Regions from separate parts of the Streptomyces sp. NPDC052042 genome, predicted to be linked through region 1. Evidence: riboswitches for the same ligand, from Rfam matches in the RefSeq annotation. Region 1 holds a riboswitch; the other holds the start of a gene.
The links. A riboswitch is a leader RNA that binds a small molecule or an ion and turns the genes downstream of it on or off. The one in region 1 is predicted to bind cobalamin.
Positions count from the first base shown of each region.

Region 1 (9,041 bases):
TGGTCTGGGTCTACGGAGCGGACTCGACCCGGCTGATCCAGCTCTACATCGTCGGCGTCTTCGTCTCCTTCACGCTCAGCCAGATCGGCATGGTCAGGCACTGGAACCGCCACCTGGCGACGGAGAGGGACCAGGCCAAGCGCCGCCACATGGTGCGCTCCCGTGCGATCAACACCTTCGGCGCCTTCCTGACCGGCACGGTGCTCGTCGTCGTGCTCGCCACCAAGTTCGTCCACGGCGCCTGGGTCGCGCTGCTCGGCATGGTGATCTTCTTCGCGACGATGACCGCCATCCGCAAGCACTACGACCGAGTCGCCGAGGAGATCGCGGCCGACGAGACCGCGGCGGACGAGAGGGTGAGGCCCTCCCGCGTCCACTCGATCGTCCTGGTCTCCAAACTCCACCGGCCCACCCTGCGCGCCCTCGCCTACGCCAAGCTGATCCGCTCGGCCACGTTGGAGGCGGTCTCCATCAGCGTCGACGCGGCCGAGACCAAGGCGCTCAAGGACGACTGGGAACGGCGCGGCATCGATATCCCGCTGAAGATCCTCGACTCCCCGTACCGCGAGGTGACGCGCCCGGTCATCGACTACGTGAAGAACCTGCGCCGGGAGAGCCCGCGCGACGTGGTCAGCGTGTACATCCCCGAGTATGTGGTCGGCCACTGGTACGAGCACCTCCTGCACAACCAGAGCGCTCTGCGCCTCAAGGGGCGGCTGCTGTTCACCCCGGGCGTGATGGTGACGTCGGTGCCGTACCAGCTGGAGTCCTCCGAGGCGGCGAAGCTGCGGGCCAGGAAGCGCGCCGAGTGGAGCGCGCCGGGCTCCGTGCGCCGCGGACCCGTGGAACGCAGGCCCAAGGAACCCGCGAACAAGCCCTGACCGGAGCCGGTGCCGCCCGCTCCCGGTCGGCACCGGCACGCGTCGGCCTGCCCGGCCCGCTCGTGGTGAACGGCCGGACGACGACCCACGTAGAATCGTGGGTCGTCGTCCGGCCAACCCGTGTCGTTGCCCGGCTGTCCCCCGAGACCTGGAGCCACCCCCTCATGCAGAACGAACCCACGTCGTCGCTGGTCGGGGAGGAGTACGAGGTCGAGGTCGGGCCCGTCGCACACGGCGGCCACTGCATCGCCCGCACCGCTGAGGGCCGGGTCCTCTTCGTACGCCACACGCTCCCCGGCGAGAGGGTCGTCGCCCGGGTCACCGAGGGCGCGAGCGACTCCCGCTTCCTGCGCGCCGATGCCGTACGCATCCTCGAACCGTCCAAGGACCGCGTCGAGGCCCCGTGCCCGTACGCGGGCCCCGGAAAGTGCGGAGGCTGCGACTGGCAGCACGCCAAGCCCGGTGCCCAGCGCAGGTTCAAGGGCGAGGTGATCGCCGAACAGCTCCGGCGCCTGGCCGGCCTCACCCCGGAGGAGGCGGGCTGGGACGGCACCGTCATTCCGGCCGAGGGCGACAAGCTCCCGCCGGGCGAGGTGCCGGCCTGGCGCACCCGCGTCCAGTACGCCATCGACGAAGACGGCCGCGTCGGTCTGCGCAAGCACCGCTCGCACGACGTGCAGCCCGTCGAGCGCTGCCTGATCGCGGCCCCCGGCGTCACCGAACTCGGCATCGAGAAGCGGGAATGGTCCGGCATGGCCTCGGTGGAGGCCATCGCCGCCACCGGCTCCCACGACCGTCAGGTCATCCTCACCCCGAGGCCCGGCGCCCGACTGCCGCTCGTCGCACTCGACAAGCCCGTCTCGGTGATGCGCGTCGACGAACGCGATGGCGGCGTCCACCGCGTGCACGGTCGCGCCTTCGTCCGCGAACGCGCCGACGACCGCACCTACCGCGTCGGCTCCGGCGGCTTCTGGCAGGTGCACCCCCAGGCCGCCGACACGCTCGTCCGCGCCGTCATGCAGGGCCTGCTGCCCCGCAAGGGCGACACCGCCCTCGACCTGTACTGCGGCGTCGGCCTGTTCGCCGGCGCCCTCGGCCAGCGCGTCGGCGAGAAGGGCGCGGTCCTCGGCATCGAGTCCGGCAAGCGCGCCGTCGAGGACGCCCGGCACAACCTCAAGGACCTGGACCGGGTTCGCATCGAGCACGGCAAGGTCGACCAGGTCCTCCCGCGCACCGGCATCACCGAGACCGATCTCATCGTCCTGGACCCGCCCAGGGCCGGCGCCGGCAAGCAGACGGTCGCCCGCCTCACCACCCTCGGCGCCCGCCGCATCGCCTACGTGGCCTGCGACCCGGCCGCCCTCGCCCGCGACTTGGCGTACTTCCGCGAGGGGGGTTACCGGGTGCGGACGCTGCGGGCGTTCGACCTGTTTCCGATGACGCACCATGTGGAGTGCGTCGCGATCCTTGAACCGGCCGCGAAGGGTTCCTGACCTGCGGTTTCGGGCGTGCGCATGATGTGCGGTGTGGGCGTTGCGGGCGATATCCTGACGCTGAAATGGTGCTCGTGACGCTCATTTGGCGCTCGTCCTGATGGGGTGTCAGGTAAACTGTTGGGCAGGTCAGGTCCTGTCGTGACGAGAGTTGATGGGGTGCCACCGAGAACGCGGCCCGCACCGTCCAACCCATGGGGGACGCCCTCGACCGGCTGGTGGCGCGTGCCGCCGACCCCGAGGTGACCGGCTCGCCACGCGGCCCTGCGGCACGCCGTGATCAATCGCAAGGGCAGCCATCCGATCCTGGACTATCCTGCCGGGCTCGCCTATCACCTCATGGGCTTCGACATCCCGGCCTTCACACCCATCTTCGTGATGAGCCGCATCACGGGCAGTGCCGCCGCCTCGTCCACGGCGACCGGATTGGCCGGCGTCTGGCTGGCCACCTGGCGTCCAGATCGCTGGGCACTCGCACGGCCGGCTCCACGGAGTTGAGGCCGATCACCTGCGCGCCCGCTCCAGCAGGGCCTCTTGGGACACCCGGCCGCCCAGCACGGTCACGTTCTGGGCCGTTTTGATCCACGTCGAGCCGCCGATCCCGCGCAGTGAGAGCCGCAGGTGTCGTGCGGCCTCTCGGTGAAGCGGTGACGGTCACGGCCCTTGAGGAAGATCTCGCCATGCTTGAGCAGCACGCACGAGCCCTGCGGGCCGGACGCCGTGCGCGCGGCGGGCACGCTGGGTTCGCCGGACTTGTCAACCTCTCAGAAGTCCCAGTCGTCGTCGGCGGTGTCCTCCGCTTTGCCCATGACGTACGACGATCCGGAGCCGGAGAAGAAGTCGTGGTTTTCGTCCGCACCCGGTGAAAGGGCGGCCAGGATCTCCGGGTTCACCTCGGTCTCCTCCGCGCCGAAGCGGGCCGGGTAGCCGAGGTTCATCAGCGCCTTGTTGGCGTTGTACCGGACGAAGACGGCCACGTCGTCCATCAGCCCGAGCGGCTCGTACAGTTCACCCGAGTACTGGAGCTCCAACTGGTACAGCTCCTCCAGCAGATCGTATGTGAACGCCCGCATCTCCTCCTGCCCGGCGGAGTCGAGCTTCTCCAGGCCGCGCTGGTACTTGTAGCCGGAGTAGTAGCCGTGCACCGCCTTGTCGCGCAGGATCAGCCGGATCATGTCGGCCGTGTTGGTGAGCAGGGCGTGCGTGGAGAAGTGCAGCGGGAGGTAGAAGCCCGCGTACAGCAGCAGCGACGACAGGAGCGTGGAGGCGACCTTCCGCTTGAGCGGGTCGTCGCCGTAGTAGTACTTCAGGACCGTCTTGCAGCGCTGCTGGAGAACGTCGTTGCCGACGGCCCAGCGGTATGCGTCGTCGATCTCCGGGGTGTTGGAGAGGGTGGAGAAGACGGAGGAGTAGCTACGGGCGTGCACGGCCTGCATGAAGGCGATGTTGGTGTAGACGGCCTCTTCGTGCTCGGTGCGGGCGTCCTGGATCTGGACGATCTCACCGACCGTGGCCTGCACGGTGTCGAGCATGGTCAGGCCGGTGAACACGCGCATGGTGAGCGTGCGTTCCTCGACGGTGAGCCGCTGCTGCCAGGCGTTCACGTCGTTGGAGAGCGGTACCTTCTCGGGCAGCCAGAAGTTGGCCGTGAGCCGGTTCCACACCTCCAGGTCCTTCTCGTCGGTGACGCGGTTCCAGTTGACCGGTCGCAGCCGGGCGGCCGGGTCGTGGCGGTAGGAGGGCGGCGTGACCGACAGCTCGGTCAGCGGGGCGGGAGTCGTGGTCATGGTGCGTGCTTCCAGGAAGTCGGTAGGGGGCGGCGTCACAAGGTGCAGGACAGGCAGTTCTCGATCTCGGTGCCTTCCAGGGCCTCCTGACGCAGCCGGATGTAGTAGAGGGTCTTGATGCCCTTGCGCCAGGCATGGATCTGCGCCTTGTTCAGGTCGCGCGTGGTGGCCGTGTCCCGGAAGAAGAGGGTGCAGCTCAGGCCCTGGTCGACGTGCTGGGTGGCCGCCGCGTAGGTGTCGATGATCTTCTCGTAGCCGATCTCGTACGCGTCCCGGAAATACTCCAGGTTGTCGTTGTCCATGTGCGGCGCCGGGTAGTAGACGCGGCCGAGCTTGCCCTCCTTGCGGATCTCCACCTTCGAGGCGATCGGGTGGATGGAGGCGGTCGAGTCGTTGATGTAGCTGATGGAGCCGGTCGGCGGCACGGCCTGGAGATACTGGTTGTAGATGCCGTGCTCCCGCACGGACTCCTTCAGCTCGCGCCAGTCGGCCTGCGTGGGCAGGGTGATCCCCGTATCGGCGAACAGAGCCCGGACCCGCTCGGTGGCCGGCTCCCACACCCGCTCGGTGTACTTGTCGAAGTAGGAGCCGTCGGCGTACGCGGTCTTCTCGAAGCCGTCGAAGGCGGTGCCGCGCTCGATCGCGATGCGGTTGGAGGCGCGCAGGGCATGGAAGGCGACCGCGTAGAAGTACATGTTGGTGAAGTCCACCCCTTCCTCGCTGCCGTAGTGGATGTGCTTGGAGGCGAGGTAGCCGTGCAGGTTCATCTGGCCGAGGCCGATGGAGTGGGAGAGGTCGTTGCCGTGCGCCACGGACGGCACGGCGTCGATGTTCGACTGGTCGGAGACGGAGGTCAGGCCGCGCACAGCGGTCTCGATGGTCGCGCCGAGGTCGGGGGAGGCCATCGCGGCGGCGATGTTGAGCGAGCCCAGGTTGCAGGAGATGTCCTTGCCGACCGTCTCGTAGCCGAGCGAGGCGTCGTACGTGCTCGGTGTGTTGACCTGAAGGATCTCCGAGCACAGGTTGGACATGTTGATCCAGCCCGGGATCGGATTGGCCCGGTTCACCGTGTCCTCGAAGAGCAGGTAGGGGTAGCCGGACTCGAACTGGAGCTCCGCGATCGTCTTGAAGAACTCACGTGCGCTGAGGGTGGTCTTGCGGATGCGCGGGTTGGCGACCATCTCGTCGTAGTGCTCGCTCACGGACAGGTCGGCCAGCGGCTTGCCGTACTCGCGCTCGACGTCGTACGGCGAGAACAGGTGCATGTCCTCGTTGCGCTTGGCCAGTTCGAAGGTGATGTCCGGGACGACCACGCCGAGCGAGAGCGTCTTGATGCGGATCTTCTCGTCCGCGTTCTCCCGCTTGGTGTCCAGGAACCGCATGATGTCAGGGTGATGGGCGTGCAGGTACACCGCGCCCGCGCCCTGGCGCGCGCCGAGCTGGTTGGCGTAGGAGAAGGAGTCCTCCAGCAGCTTCATCACGGGCACGACGCCGGACGACTGGTTCTCGATCTTCTTGATCGGGGCGCCCTGTTCCCGCAGGTTCGTCAGGAGCAGCGCCACTCCGCCGCCCCGCTTGGACAGCTGCAGCGCGGAGTTGATGCCGCGTCCGATGGACTCCAGGTTGTCCTCGACACGGAGGAGGAAGCAGGAGACCAGCTCGCCGCGCTGGGCCTTGCCCGCGTTGAGGAAGGTGGGGGTGGCGGGCTGGAAGCGGCCGGTCATCATCTCGTCGACCAGGCGGGAGGCGAGCGTCTCGTCGCCGGCGCCGAGGAACAGGGCGGTGGCGACGACCCGGTCCTCGTACCGTTCCAGGTGGCGGGAGCCGTCGAAGCTCTTCAGCGTGTACGAGGTGTAGTACTTGAACGCGCCCAGGAAGGTGCGGAAGCGGTGTTCGTGGGCGTACGCCTGTGCGTAGAGGCCCTCCAGGAACTCCCACCGGTAGCGCCGGATTGACGCCTCCTCGTAGTAGTCGTGTCCGATGAGATAGTCGATCTTCTCCTTCAGCGATCCGAACTCCACCGTGTTCGGGTTCACGTGCTGGAGGAAGTACTGCCGGACGGCCTCGCGGTCCTTGTCGAACTGGATGCGGCCGTCGCAGTCGTACATGTTCAGCATGGCGTTCAGCGCGTGGTAGTCCTTGCGCGTGCCGACCGACTCGCGCTGGTCCGCGGGGACCGTGATCGCCGTGGTGAGGGTGTTCATGCTGCCTGTCGCTCCGCCGTCCGACTGGTTGACGAGTGTCGTGTCCAAAATTCCTGCAGCCCTTCCCTCACGGCGCGGACGTCGCGGTCCGTGCCGAGCAGTTCGAATCGGTACAGCTCCGGGACCTGGCACTTCGCCGAGATGACCCGGCCGGCCAGGCAGTACTCGGCGCCGAAGTTGGCGTTGCCGGAGGCGATGACTCCGCGCAGCAGTGCGCGGTTGGCCTCGATGTTCAGAAAGCGGATCACCTGTTTGGGGACCGCGCCGGCGCGTTCGCCGCCGCCGTAGGTCGGCGTGATCAGCACATACGGCCCGTCCACCCGCGGCATGCCCTCATGGCGTGGGTGCAGGGGGATGCGCGTGGCCGGCAGGCCCAGCTTCTCCACGAAGCGCCTGGTGTTCTCCGAGACGCTGGAGAAATACACGAGACCGCTCATCGGCCGCCGCCTCCTCTCGCTCGCTCCCGTCATCGCCCGAGGACCGGGAGGGGAGGAGCGGCGCGGCACGTACGGCGAGATGGGGCGGCGGACAATACGCCTCACCCGGAACCGTGCGTCTGCCACCTGGCCCTCCCTCGGGGCCTCGGAGCGCGCACACCGCTGTCCGGCGTACGCACCGGTGGCAGGTCTTCGGACTCGCGGGCGTGTCTCGTGTCGTACGAGATCCCTACTGGCCGTCGCTTCCCAGGCCCGGCAGGTCGGGCCCAGTGCGTATGACGGCGGTCGTTCCCGCTCACCGCTGCGGGGCAGTCCCGGTCTTGCACCGGGTTCCCTCTTGCGACGCCGAACACAGGAGTGCCCGGCGAACCACCAGCACCATCAACACTACATCTAGAAGATGGTGAGCGTGCACGCCCCAGATATTGTGTCGCACGAGAAACTTAGGTATACCTAAGTTCTGGTGCGGTCGGACGGGCGCCGGCCTCTTGGAGTGCGTCCTGCCCCGGTGATGGTGCGTAGCTGTTGTGCGCGTCGGCGTATCTCGGTGACCAGTACCGGCTCGGGATGTGGGGGGTTGGAAGGGGGCCTGATCTCCTCTGGCTCGGGTGACGCGTCGGCGTCGAGCGCCTCGGCCACGGAGTCCAGGAACTCGCCCAGGTCGGCCAGCGTGTCACGCAGCATCCGCATCTTGGCGGTCTGGCTGCCGAGCTGTCTGCGCATGGCCAGCAGGCTCTCGAACTGCTTCTCGGACATGGCGATCATGGGCCTGCCGTCCACGACGACCTGTCGCGGTTTGCCGCGCACCGTTGGCCCCCCTTCCTGCCTTGGTTTTGGCGGTGTTGTGGGACGGGCCGGGACGCTTGTGGCGTCCCGGCCCACTGGGTTTCTCGGTCAGGAGGCGGGCAGCTCACTCCGGACGGTGCGGGCGGCGGCGACGAGGTTCTCCAGGGAGGCGCGGGTCTCGGGCCAGCCGCGGGTCTTCAGGCCGCAGTCGGGATTGACCCACAGCCGTTCGGCGGGGATGGCCTCCAGCCCGGTGCGCAGGAGGTCCGCTGCCTCGTCGGTGCTCGGGATGCGCGGGGAGTGGATGTCGTAGACGCCCGGTCCGGCCTCGCGGGGGTAGCCGTGGGCGGCGAGTTCGTGGGCGACCTGCATGTGGGAGCGGGCGGCCTCCAGGCTGATGACGTCGGCGTCGAGGTCGTCGATGGCCTGGACGATGTCACCGAATTCGGCGTAGCACATGTGCGTGTGGATCTGGGTGTCCGGCCGCACACCGCCCGTCGTCAGACGGAACGCTTCGGTGGCCCACGCCAGGTAGTCGGCGTGGTCGGCGGCCCGCAGCGGCAGCGTCTCGCGCAGCGCGGGCTCGTCGACCTGGATGACCGAGGTGCCGGCCGCCTCCAGATCGGTGACCTCGTCGCGCAGGGCGAGGGCGACCTGGCGGGCGGTGTCGCCGAGGGGCTGGTCGTCGCGGACGAAGGACCAGGCGAGCATGGTGACCGGCCCGGTGAGCATGCCCTTGACCGGGCGGTCGCTCAGTGACTGCGCGTACGACGTCCAGCGCACCGTCATCGGCTCGGGGCGCGAGATGTCCCCGGCCAGGATCGGCGGACGCACGTACCGGGTGCCGTAGGACTGGACCCAGCCGTGCTGCGTGGCGAGGTAGCCGGTGAGCCGCTCGGCGAAGTACTGCACCATGTCGTTGCGTTCGGCCTCGCCGTGCACCAGGACATCGATGCCGGCCTTCTCCTGGAAGGCGATGACCTCCTGGATCTCCGCCCTGATGCGCTCCTCGTACCCGGCCGTGTCGATCCGCCCGGCGCGCAGGTCGGCGCGGGCGGTGCGCAGTTCACCGGTCTGCGGGAACGAGCCGATGGTCGTCGTGGGCAGCAGCGGCAGTCCGAGGTGGGCGCGCTGGGCGGCTGCCCGCTCGGCGTACGGCTGGGAACGGCGCGCGTCGGCGGCCGTCACGGCCTCGGAGCGGGCCCGGACGGCGGGGTCATGCGTGATCGGCGAGTTTGCGCGGGAGGCGAGGTCGGCCCGGTTGGCGGCGAGTTCGGCGGCGATCGAACCGGTGCCGTGGGCGAGGCCCTTGGTGAGAGTGATGATCTCGGCGGTCTTCTGCTTGGCGAAGGCCAGCCAGCGCAGGATCTGCGGGTCGATGTCCCGCTCGGCAGTGGCGTCCAGCGGCACGTGCAGCAGGGAGCAGGAGGCGGCGACGTCGACCCGGTCGGCG
Region 1 is NZ_JBIUBU010000005.1:147,071-156,111, forward strand. It holds gene ACIHCL_RS11865 (APC family permease) at 1-881, shown strand, start outside; gene ACIHCL_RS11870 (class I SAM-dependent RNA methyltransferase) at 1,046-2,374, shown strand; partial or broken gene ACIHCL_RS11875 (citrate/2-methylcitrate synthase) at 2,569-2,779, shown strand; gene nrdF (class 1b ribonucleoside-diphosphate reductase subunit beta) at 3,139-4,161, opposite strand; gene nrdE (class 1b ribonucleoside-diphosphate reductase subunit alpha) at 4,197-6,365, opposite strand; gene nrdI (class Ib ribonucleoside-diphosphate reductase assembly flavoprotein NrdI) at 6,362-6,802, opposite strand; cobalamin riboswitch at 6,968-7,191, opposite strand; gene ACIHCL_RS11895 (hypothetical protein) at 7,256-7,609, opposite strand; gene metE (5-methyltetrahydropteroyltriglutamate--homocysteine S-methyltransferase) at 7,697-9,041, opposite strand, start outside.

Region 2 (9,041 bases), on a different contig from region 1:
GGGGTTCGTGGCCCCCGCGCCGACGCCGTGGCGGCCGGTGTCCGGCCCGGCGGCGGTGGGGCGGCGGGTGGCGGCGGATGCTGTGCCGGTGAGGCGGGTCGCGTCATCCGCGTCGTACCGCTCTGCCGGGCCGTGTGCTTCGGTCATGGCGACACCTCCGTTCGCCATCCCACTCTCGCCCGGAGGCGACCCCCGGCGCGTCGTCCCGCCGCAGCGATTCCCGACTACCACGGCCGTGGTACCCGGACCGCACGCCTACCACCGGTGGGAACGGACTGTCACCGTGGCATCACACCGGCCCCCGCGACCGCGTGCACCTACGCCCCCATGCCCGCAACGCCCCCCGTTGCCCGCGTGCGCGCCCGCGCATGCGGCTACGGCTGCATGGACGGCTGCGAAGGTCCGGAGTCCGCCGCCGGACTCACCAGGCCGCACTGATACGCGATGACGACGAGCTGGGCCCGGTCACGGGCCGCCAGCTTGGTCATGGCCCGGTTGACGTGGGTCTTGGCGGTCAGCGGACTGACGAACAACCGATCGGCGATCTCGTCGTTCGACAGCCCCAGTGCCACCAGCCCCACGACGTCGCGTTCCCGCGGTGTCAGGCACCCCAGCCGCTCGTGCACCCCCGCCGGGCACGGCTCGGGCTGGGCGAGGAAGCGCCCGATCAGCGCACGCGTCGCCGACGGGGACAGCAGTGCCTCGCCGGCGGCGATCGTGCGGACGGCGTCGAGCAGTTCCTCGGGCCGGGCTCCCTTGCCGAGGAAGCCGCTCGCACCGGCGCGCAGCGCCTCGGCGACGTGCTCGTCGTCCTCGAAGGTCGTCAGGATGAGCACCTTCACCTCGCCGAGATCGTCGGCCTCACTGATGAGCCGTGTGGCTTCGAGACCGTCCATCTCGGGCATGCGGATGTCCATCAGGACCACGTCGGGGCCCTGCGCCCGTGCGAGGTCCAGCGCCTCCTGCCCGTTGGACGCCTCCCCCACCGTCTCCATGTCGTCCGTGGAGTCGAACAGCATCCTGAAGGTGCCCCGCAGCAGGGCCTGGTCATCGGCAAGCAGCACGCGGATCGTCATGCCCGTCCCTTCTCGGTGGTTCGCCCATGACCGGGCCGGGGCGCAACGGCAGCTCGGCCGTCACGGTGAAGCCGCCTTCCGGGCGGGCGCCCGCGTACAGCCGTCCGCCGACCGTGGAGGCGCGCTCGCGCATCCCGATCAGCCCGTGGCCCGCTCCCGGGTGGGTGTGGTTCGCCACGGTTCGCCCGTCGTTCTCGACCGTGATCGTCAGCCGCTCGGGCCGGTAGTGCAGGAACAGCCGGGCGTGATCGGCCCCCGCGTGCTTGTGCACATTGGTCAGGGCCTCCTGCACGATGCGGTACGCGGCCAGGTCGACCGCCGGGGCGAGCGGTTCGGCGACTCCGAGCCGGCTGTGGTTCACGGTCAGACCGGCCCTCTCGAACGACGCCAGGAGCGCCGGAACGCGGGCGAGGCCGGGCATCGGGTCGCGTGGCGTCACCGGGTCACCGGACTGCCGCAGCAGCCCGACGGTCACGCGCAGTTCGTCCAGGGCGGACCGGCTGGTGTCCCGGATGTCCTCCAGCGCGGCCAGGATCTTCTCCGGTCTCCGTTCCACGAGGTGGACCGCCACACCCGCCTGGGCGTTGATGAGGGCGATGTGATGGGCGACGATGTCGTGGAGTTCTCGGGCGATCCGCACCCGCTCGGCCGCCACCCGCTGCTGCGCCTCCTGTTCGCGGGTCCGCTCGGCGTGTTCCGCCCGCTCCTCCACCGCGGCCACATAGGCACGTCGTGAGCGCACCCCGTCACCGACGGCGGTGGGCAGAGCCGTCCACGCCAGCATCGCCGCGTTGTCGGGGGCCAGCCAGGAGCGCGGGTCGCACAGTACGGCGGCGCCCACGAGTATGGCGGCCGACAGGGGCGCCGCGGTCCAGGTCACGCGCCGGTCGGTGAGCACGGCGACGGTGTAGACCGACACCAGGACGGGGCTGATGACCAGCGGGCTCTCCCGGAATCCGAACACCTGGAAGGCCACCCCGCAGCCGACCGCCACGGCCAGTACGCCGACCGGGTGACGGCGCCGCCACACCAGCGCGGAGCAGCCGATGCCGGCCAGCACCACCGCCTGCCAGCGCAGGGAGAACTCGCGCTCGTGCGGAATGATCGAGGCGGCCACGACCGACAGGACGAACAGCACGACCAGGCCCACCGCCTCCATCACACCGAACCGGGACCGCTCCCCCCGCTTCCGAGCACTGTTCGCCGCCATGCCACCACCGTAGGGTCGGCGACCGCCCCGGGCATCGTCTCGCGGACGGGACGTTCGGCCTCCGCCACCGGTCGTCCGGCCCCTCCCGGCACCCCCGAAAGCCGGTGCCCACGCGTCCGCCGGGCCTTGGGCGGCGACCGGACCGAACGTCCGGCGGGGCCGTCACGATCGCCCGGCCGGATGCTCAGGACGGCTCCATTCGGCCGACGCCCGGCCGGTGCGGCGCCGCCGCGACGTCCCCGACACGCCGCTGCCCCACCCCGGCCGTTTCGCCGTGGGCGGGGCCGGGCCGGGCAACCTGCGGTACCACCGGTCGTCCGACGGGCGGCGGTTCGGTGGACGAGCGAGTGCGCGGGCGGACGACGCCGACGTACACCGGCGAGCGCGCGGACGGCCGACGGGCCGGATCCCCGGCCGGGGATCCGGCCCGTCGGCCGTCCGGCGTCGGTTCAGACGCCCTTCGTCGGGGCGATCCTCCCCACCCACGGCGACAGTTCGGTCGTCAGCCAGCGGAAGACCTGTGGCACCTGCCGCTTCCACAGTCCAATGGTGTGCGGTCCGGTCACCTGCGCCACCACCACCCGCGTCGGAGGTACCGCCGCCCGCCGCAGCGCGAGGCCGTCGCGATAGCCGTCGTCTCGGCTGCCCGAGAGGTAGAGCGCCACGCGCGGAGGCGTGGTCGCGTGGCGGAGGATCCACAACGGGTTGTTGACCCGCCGCAGCTCCGGGTCGCGGGCCGTGAGGGAGACGCGTTCGGCGGCCGGGTCGTTGTAGCCGGACAGGCCCACGGCGGCCCGGTACCGGTCGGGGTGGGCCAGTGCCATCTTGACGGCGCAGTGCGCCCCGGCCGAGAAGCCGGCCACCGCCCAGCCGCCGGCACTGCCGCGCGCGCGGAAGGTGTCGATCACCATCTGCCGGACGTCCACGCTCAGCCACGACTCGGCGTCCACGACGCCCGGTACGTTGGCGCATCCGGTGTCCTGACCGGCCAGCAGATTGGTGCGCGGTTCGACGAGGATGAACGGGGCGATCCCGCCGCTGCGCATCTCGGCCGCCAGCTGGGACTGAACCCGCAGGCTGCTGAACCACGCCTTGGCCGACCCGGGAAAGCCGCCGAGGAGTTCGACCACGGGGAACTTCTGGTGCCGGAACGCCGGCTGGTCGTACTGCGGCGGCAGCCACACGTACACCTCGCCGCGCACCCCCGACACCCGGCCGCGCAGCTGGGTGACACGGACGTTCGGCCCCATCCGGGGGTCGTGCGCGGGCTGGAACTCCTGGACGGTCTTCGGCTCGTTCGCCAGGTCCTTGTGGCTCCCGAGCCCGTCGCGCCCGAGGTCCGGGGCGGCGACGACGTGGTGTCCGGTGCCGAGCAGGTCGGACCAGCTGTCGTACAGCCCGTTGGTGTTGTTGACCACTACGAAGACGCTCAGCACGGCCGCTCCCTGCGCGAGGAGGACCATCGTCAGACGGGTCGCGCCGCGCACCACGGCGGGGCCGCGCACCCGCCCCCACAGCAGCAGGGGCAGCGTCACGCTGATCACGGCCAGCACGATCGTGGCCAGGAAGAAGGGTGTCCCCGTCAGGTTCATCACGGCACGGAGGATGTCGCACACAGGACGATGCTTTACCCGCTTTTCGACCTTTTTACGTCGAACGCGAGACGTCGGGAACCCCGTGTTGACGCCGCGACCTCGAAGAAACGTAGTATCAGCAGGTCATCGCCGCGACGGGAGACAGGAAGCCGGTGCGAATCCGGCACGGTCCCGCCACTGTGACCGGGGAGTGCAACCCTTCGACATGCCACTGCGCACGGCGCGGGAAGGCGGGGGGGAACGTCGATCCGGGAGTCAGGACACTGGCCTGTCGCGGGCCCGTTGTGAGGAGCGCGGACTCCCCAGGAAGGCTCTACGTGTACTTCGGCATGCTCGGCCGCCCCTGTTCTCCCTCTGCCCGGCCCCGTCGCACCCTGCGCGCCGCCGCCGGGGCCTTGGCCCTGACCACCGCCCTGCTGACGGCCGGCTGCGGCGCCGGTGACGACTCACCCGGAAAGCCACGGACGGGCGCGTCACCGGCCAAGGGTTTCCCCGTCACCGTCGACAACTGCGGCGTCACGACGACGTACGACGGACCGCCCTCGCGAGTGGTCACCATCCATCAGCACCCCGCCGAACTGATGCTCGCCCTGGGGCTGAAGGACCGCATGGCCGGTACCGCCTTCCCCGACTCGGCCGTCCTGCCCGAACTGAGCAAGGACTTCGCGGCCATACCCGAACTGGCGAAGAAGGAGCCGTCCTTCGAAACCGTCCTGGACGCGGAGCCGGACTTCGTCTACGGCGGCTACGGAAGCGCGTTCGCCGAGAACGAGGGCCGGTCGCGCAAGGCGTTCGCCGCGGCGGGCGTCGACACCTACCTCAACCGCGAGTACTGCGGCAGGAATCGGGTGACGATGCGGGACACCTACGACGAGATCCGCACCATCGGCGGCATCTTCGGCGTCCCGGACCGCTCCGCCGAACTGGTCGCCGATCTCCGCGGGCGCGTCGACCGGGCCGCCGCGGCGGTGAAGAACAGGCCCGCCGTACCCGTCTTCGTCTACGACAGCGGCGAGAAGACCGCCTTCACCGCGGGCGGGAAGGGCCTGGGCAACGACCTGATCGGCCTGGCGGGCGGCCGGAACGTCTTCGCGGACCTCGGCGACGTCTTCGGAGACGTCTCCTGGGAGCAGGTGGTGGCCCGCAAGCCCGAGGCCGTGGTGATCTACGACTACGCGGGCTCCGGCAGCGTCGAGCAGAAGAAGCGGTTCCTGCTCTCGCAGCCCGCCCTCGCCGACGTCCCGGCCATCAGGAACAAGCGGTTCGTGGTCCTGCCGCTGACCGCGACCCTCGTCGGCATCCGGTCGGCGTACGCCGTCGACGGCCTGGCGCGCGGCCTGCATCCCGAGAGCTTCCGATGACGCGGACGCCCGTGGGAACCGCCCCGGCCGATGGAACGGTCGAGGGGGCGGCCGACGGGGAGACGCGGCGCCAGCGGCGCCGCGGCAGCCCGTCGGGGCGCGTTCCGCTCGCTCTCGCGCTGACCGTCCTCGCGCTGCTGCTGGTGGCCTCCGTCACGGCGGGTCTGGCCATCGGCTCGGTGCGCGTACCGCCCGGCCAGGTGTGGGGCATCGTGACTCACGCGCTGGGCGCCGACTGGCGGGAGCCGTCCTGGACCCGGGCCCGGGAGACGATCGTCCTCGATGTGCGGGCGCCGCGGGTGCTGCTCGGTGCGGTGACCGGCGCCGGACTGGCGGTGGTGGGCACGGCCCTGCAGGCCCTGATCCGCAATCCGCTGGCCGAGCCGTACCTCCTGGGGGTGTCCTCCGGCGCGTCCCTGGGCGCGGTCTCCGTGATCGTGCTCGGCCTGGGCGCACTCGGCCCCGTCTCGCTGCCCGCCGCCGCGTTCGCCGGTGCCCTGGGCGCACTGGTGTTGGTGTACGCGGTCGCGCGCACCGGCGGCCGCATCACCTCCTCGCGGCTCGTGCTGTCCGGTGTCGCGGTCGCGTCGATCCTGACCGCGGTGACCAATCTGCTGCTGCTCACCACGGGCCGGGGCCACGAGGCCCGTGCCGTCCTCGCCTGGACCCTCGGCGGCCTGGGCGGAGCCGGCTGGGACGCGCTGTGGCTGCCGGTCGTCGCCCTGCTGCTGGGCATCACCGTCCTCCTGGTGCAGGCACGGAACCTGAACCTGCTCCTGGCGGGCGAGGAGGCCGCGGGCACGATGGGGCTCGACGTGGCCCGGTTCCGGGCACGCATGTTCATCCTGCTGTCTCTCGTCACCGGCATCCTGGTCGCGGCGGCGGGGCCGATCGGCTTCGTCGGTCTGATGCTGCCGCACACCGTGCGGCTCCTCGTCGGCGGCGAGCACCGCCGCGTCCTGCCAACAGCCGCTCTCGGCGGAGCCGTCTTCCTGATCTGGGCCGACATCGCCGCCCGCACCGTCGCGGCACCGATGGAACTCCCGGTGGGAGTCCTCACCGCGCTGTGCGGCGGACCCTTCTTCCTCTGGCTCATGCGCCGCGACGCCCGACGCAGCGCCGCAGGAGGAACGGCATGAGCGACACGACCGAACACACCGCCGGCGCCGCCCTGACCGTCGACGGCGTCACCCTGACGGCCGGTGCGCGCCACCTGGTCCGGGACGTCACCCTCCGGGCCCGCCCGGGTGAGGTCATCGGCCTGGTCGGTCCCAACGGCAGCGGCAAGTCCAGTCTGCTGCGCGCCGTCTACCGTGTGCTGCGCCCCGACACCGGACGCATACGGATCGATGACGCCGACGCCTGGCACCTGCCCGTGCGCGGGCTGGCGCGCATCCTGGCCGCGGTGGTCCAGGAACCGGCCACCGCCTTCGATCTGACGGTCCGTGAGGTCGTTGCCATGGGCCGTACACCGCACAAGGGGCTGTTCGACGGCGACACCGCCGAGGACGCGCGGCTGATCACCTCGGCGCTCGCGTCCGTGGACGCGACCGCCCTCGCGGACCACCCCTTCGACCGTCTTTCCGGCGGCGAGCGCCAGCGGGTGCTCATCGCCCGGGCGCTCGCCCAACAGCCCTCGCTGCTCGTCCTCGACGAGCCGACCAACCATCTGGACATCCGCCACCAACTCGACGTGCTCGGCGCACTGCAGCGGCTTCCCGCCACCGTTCTGGTCGCACTCCACGACCTCAACCTGGCGGCGTACTACTGCGATCGCCTCTACGTCCTGCGCGGGGGTGAGGTCACGGCGTCGGGCCCGCCCGCCGACGTGCTGACCGCGGAACTGCTGCGTGAGGTGTACGGAGTGGCCGGCGAGGTCGTCGTGCATCCCCGCACGGGAGCACCCCAGGTGACCTTCCTGCCGGGAGAGCGGTAGCCCGGCCGGCCGACGGCGGCCGACGACTCCGCTCCCTGAACGGGCGGGCGACGGAGGGCGGTCCGGCACCCGAGTCGCGTACGCCGGACGCCCGGCCGCCGCACAACCCTGGCTTCCCGGCCCGTGGTCCCCTCGCGGTGCGTGTCGTCCCGAGGGCCACCCGGAATGCGGAACGCCGTACGGCCCCTCCCGCGGAGCGCTCCCGCCGCACGACGCACCCACCCCTTTCCCGTGGCCTGTTCGCCGATCGGCCGACTGTCATTCACTAAACGGAAGCTGACTGTCCGTCACCGTGCATACAATTCCTGGCGAACACCGGGTCCCGACAGTCCGCCCGGTCCGCACCACCGAGCCCGGCCGAGCCGACAAAGCCCGGTCGCGGCGCGCGCAGTACTTCCTGACCCGAACCGGTTGTCCGGGGACACCCTCGCGGCCGGCCGACAGTATGGAGCACTTTCCGTGATGGAGCGTACGAGGCGGTCGAGCACTCTGATCGTCGGGGGAATGACAGCGGTGCTGCTGACGGGTTGCGGCCCCGAAGACCAGATCTGGCCGTCCGAGAGCAAGGGCAGGATGGTCGTCGGCATGTCCGACGGCATCCTCGCCACCGATCCGGCCTCGGGGTACGACCCGGGTTCGTGGCTCCTGTTCAACAACGTCTTCCAGTCGTTGATGAGCTTCCCTCCCGGTTCCTCCACCCCCGTCCCGGAGGCCGCCGACGACTGCGGGTTCTCGAACGGCAGCAAGACGTACACCTGCACCTTGCGCGACGGGTTGAAGTTCAGCAACGGCCACAGCCTCACGTCCAAGGACGTCAAGTACTCCTTCGACCGCACCATCGCGATCGACGACCCGGCGGGCCCCTCGCCGATGCTCTCCACCATCGCGTCGATCGACACTCCGGACGACAGAACGGTCGTCTTCCACCTCAAGGTGCCCGACGCGACATTCCCCAGCAAGATCGCCTCGGGTGCCGGTTCCATCGTGGACCACCAGGTCTATCCCAAGGACCGCCTCCTCGACGGCAACAGGACGGTCGGCTCGGGGCCGTACAAGCTGGACTCCATCGACAGGTCGCAAGCCGATTTCTCGGTCAACTCCGACTATCACGGGAACGCCGAGGTGAAGAACTCCGGTGTGACGCTGAAGCTCTTCCGCGGCGACCAGCAGGCCCTGAGGTCGTCACTGGAGAAGAGCGAGGTCGACATCGCGTACCGCGGCCTCACAGCGAAGGCGGTAGCCGCCCTGGACTCCTCGGCCGCCGCCAAGAAGGACGGCATCAAGGTGGTGCAGGGAAGCAGCGCCGAGGTCCAGCACCTGGTCTTCAACATCAGCGACCCCGTCGTCGGCGAACTCGCCGTGCGCAAGGCCATCGCCCATCTCGTCGACCGCTACTCCCTGGTCAGCAAGGTGTACCAGGACACGGCGACACCGCTCTACTCGGTGGTCCCGGTCGGCATCACCGGCCACGGCACCTCGTTCTTCGACGCGTACGGCGACAGCCCGAAGCCGCAGAGGGCACGGGAGGTCCTTCGCGCGTCCGGAATCAACGAGAGGGTGAAGCTCACGCTCTGGTCCACCCCGAGCCGCTACGGACCCGCGACCGACGACGAACTGCGGACGATCGCCGACCAGTTGAACCGAAGCGGACTCTTCGACGCCCAGATGAAGTCCGTCCCGTTCAAGCAGTACGAGAAGAACATCGCCGAAGGCAGGTACGGCGTCTATGTCAAGGGCTGGGTCCCGGACTATCCCGACCCCGACAACTTCACCCAGCCGTTCTTCGGCAAGGACAACGTGCTGTCGAACAACTACGAGAACAACGAGATAACGGACCAGATCATCCCGCGGACCTCTGCCATG
Region 2 is NZ_JBIUBU010000006.1:333,928-342,968, forward strand. It holds gene ACIHCL_RS14205 (response regulator) at 375-1,076, opposite strand; gene ACIHCL_RS14210 (sensor histidine kinase) at 1,048-2,286, opposite strand; gene ACIHCL_RS14215 (alpha/beta hydrolase) at 2,736-3,878, opposite strand; cobalamin riboswitch at 3,985-4,168, shown strand; gene ACIHCL_RS14220 (ABC transporter substrate-binding protein) at 4,211-5,242, shown strand; gene ACIHCL_RS14225 (FecCD family ABC transporter permease) at 5,239-6,381, shown strand; gene ACIHCL_RS14230 (ABC transporter ATP-binding protein) at 6,378-7,178, shown strand; gene ACIHCL_RS14235 (ABC transporter substrate-binding protein) at 7,641-9,041, shown strand, end outside.
Region 2: linked by a shared signal. The riboswitch ahead of ACIHCL_RS14220 (ABC transporter substrate-binding protein) and the one ahead of nrdI (class Ib ribonucleoside-diphosphate reductase assembly flavoprotein NrdI) in region 1 are both predicted to bind cobalamin.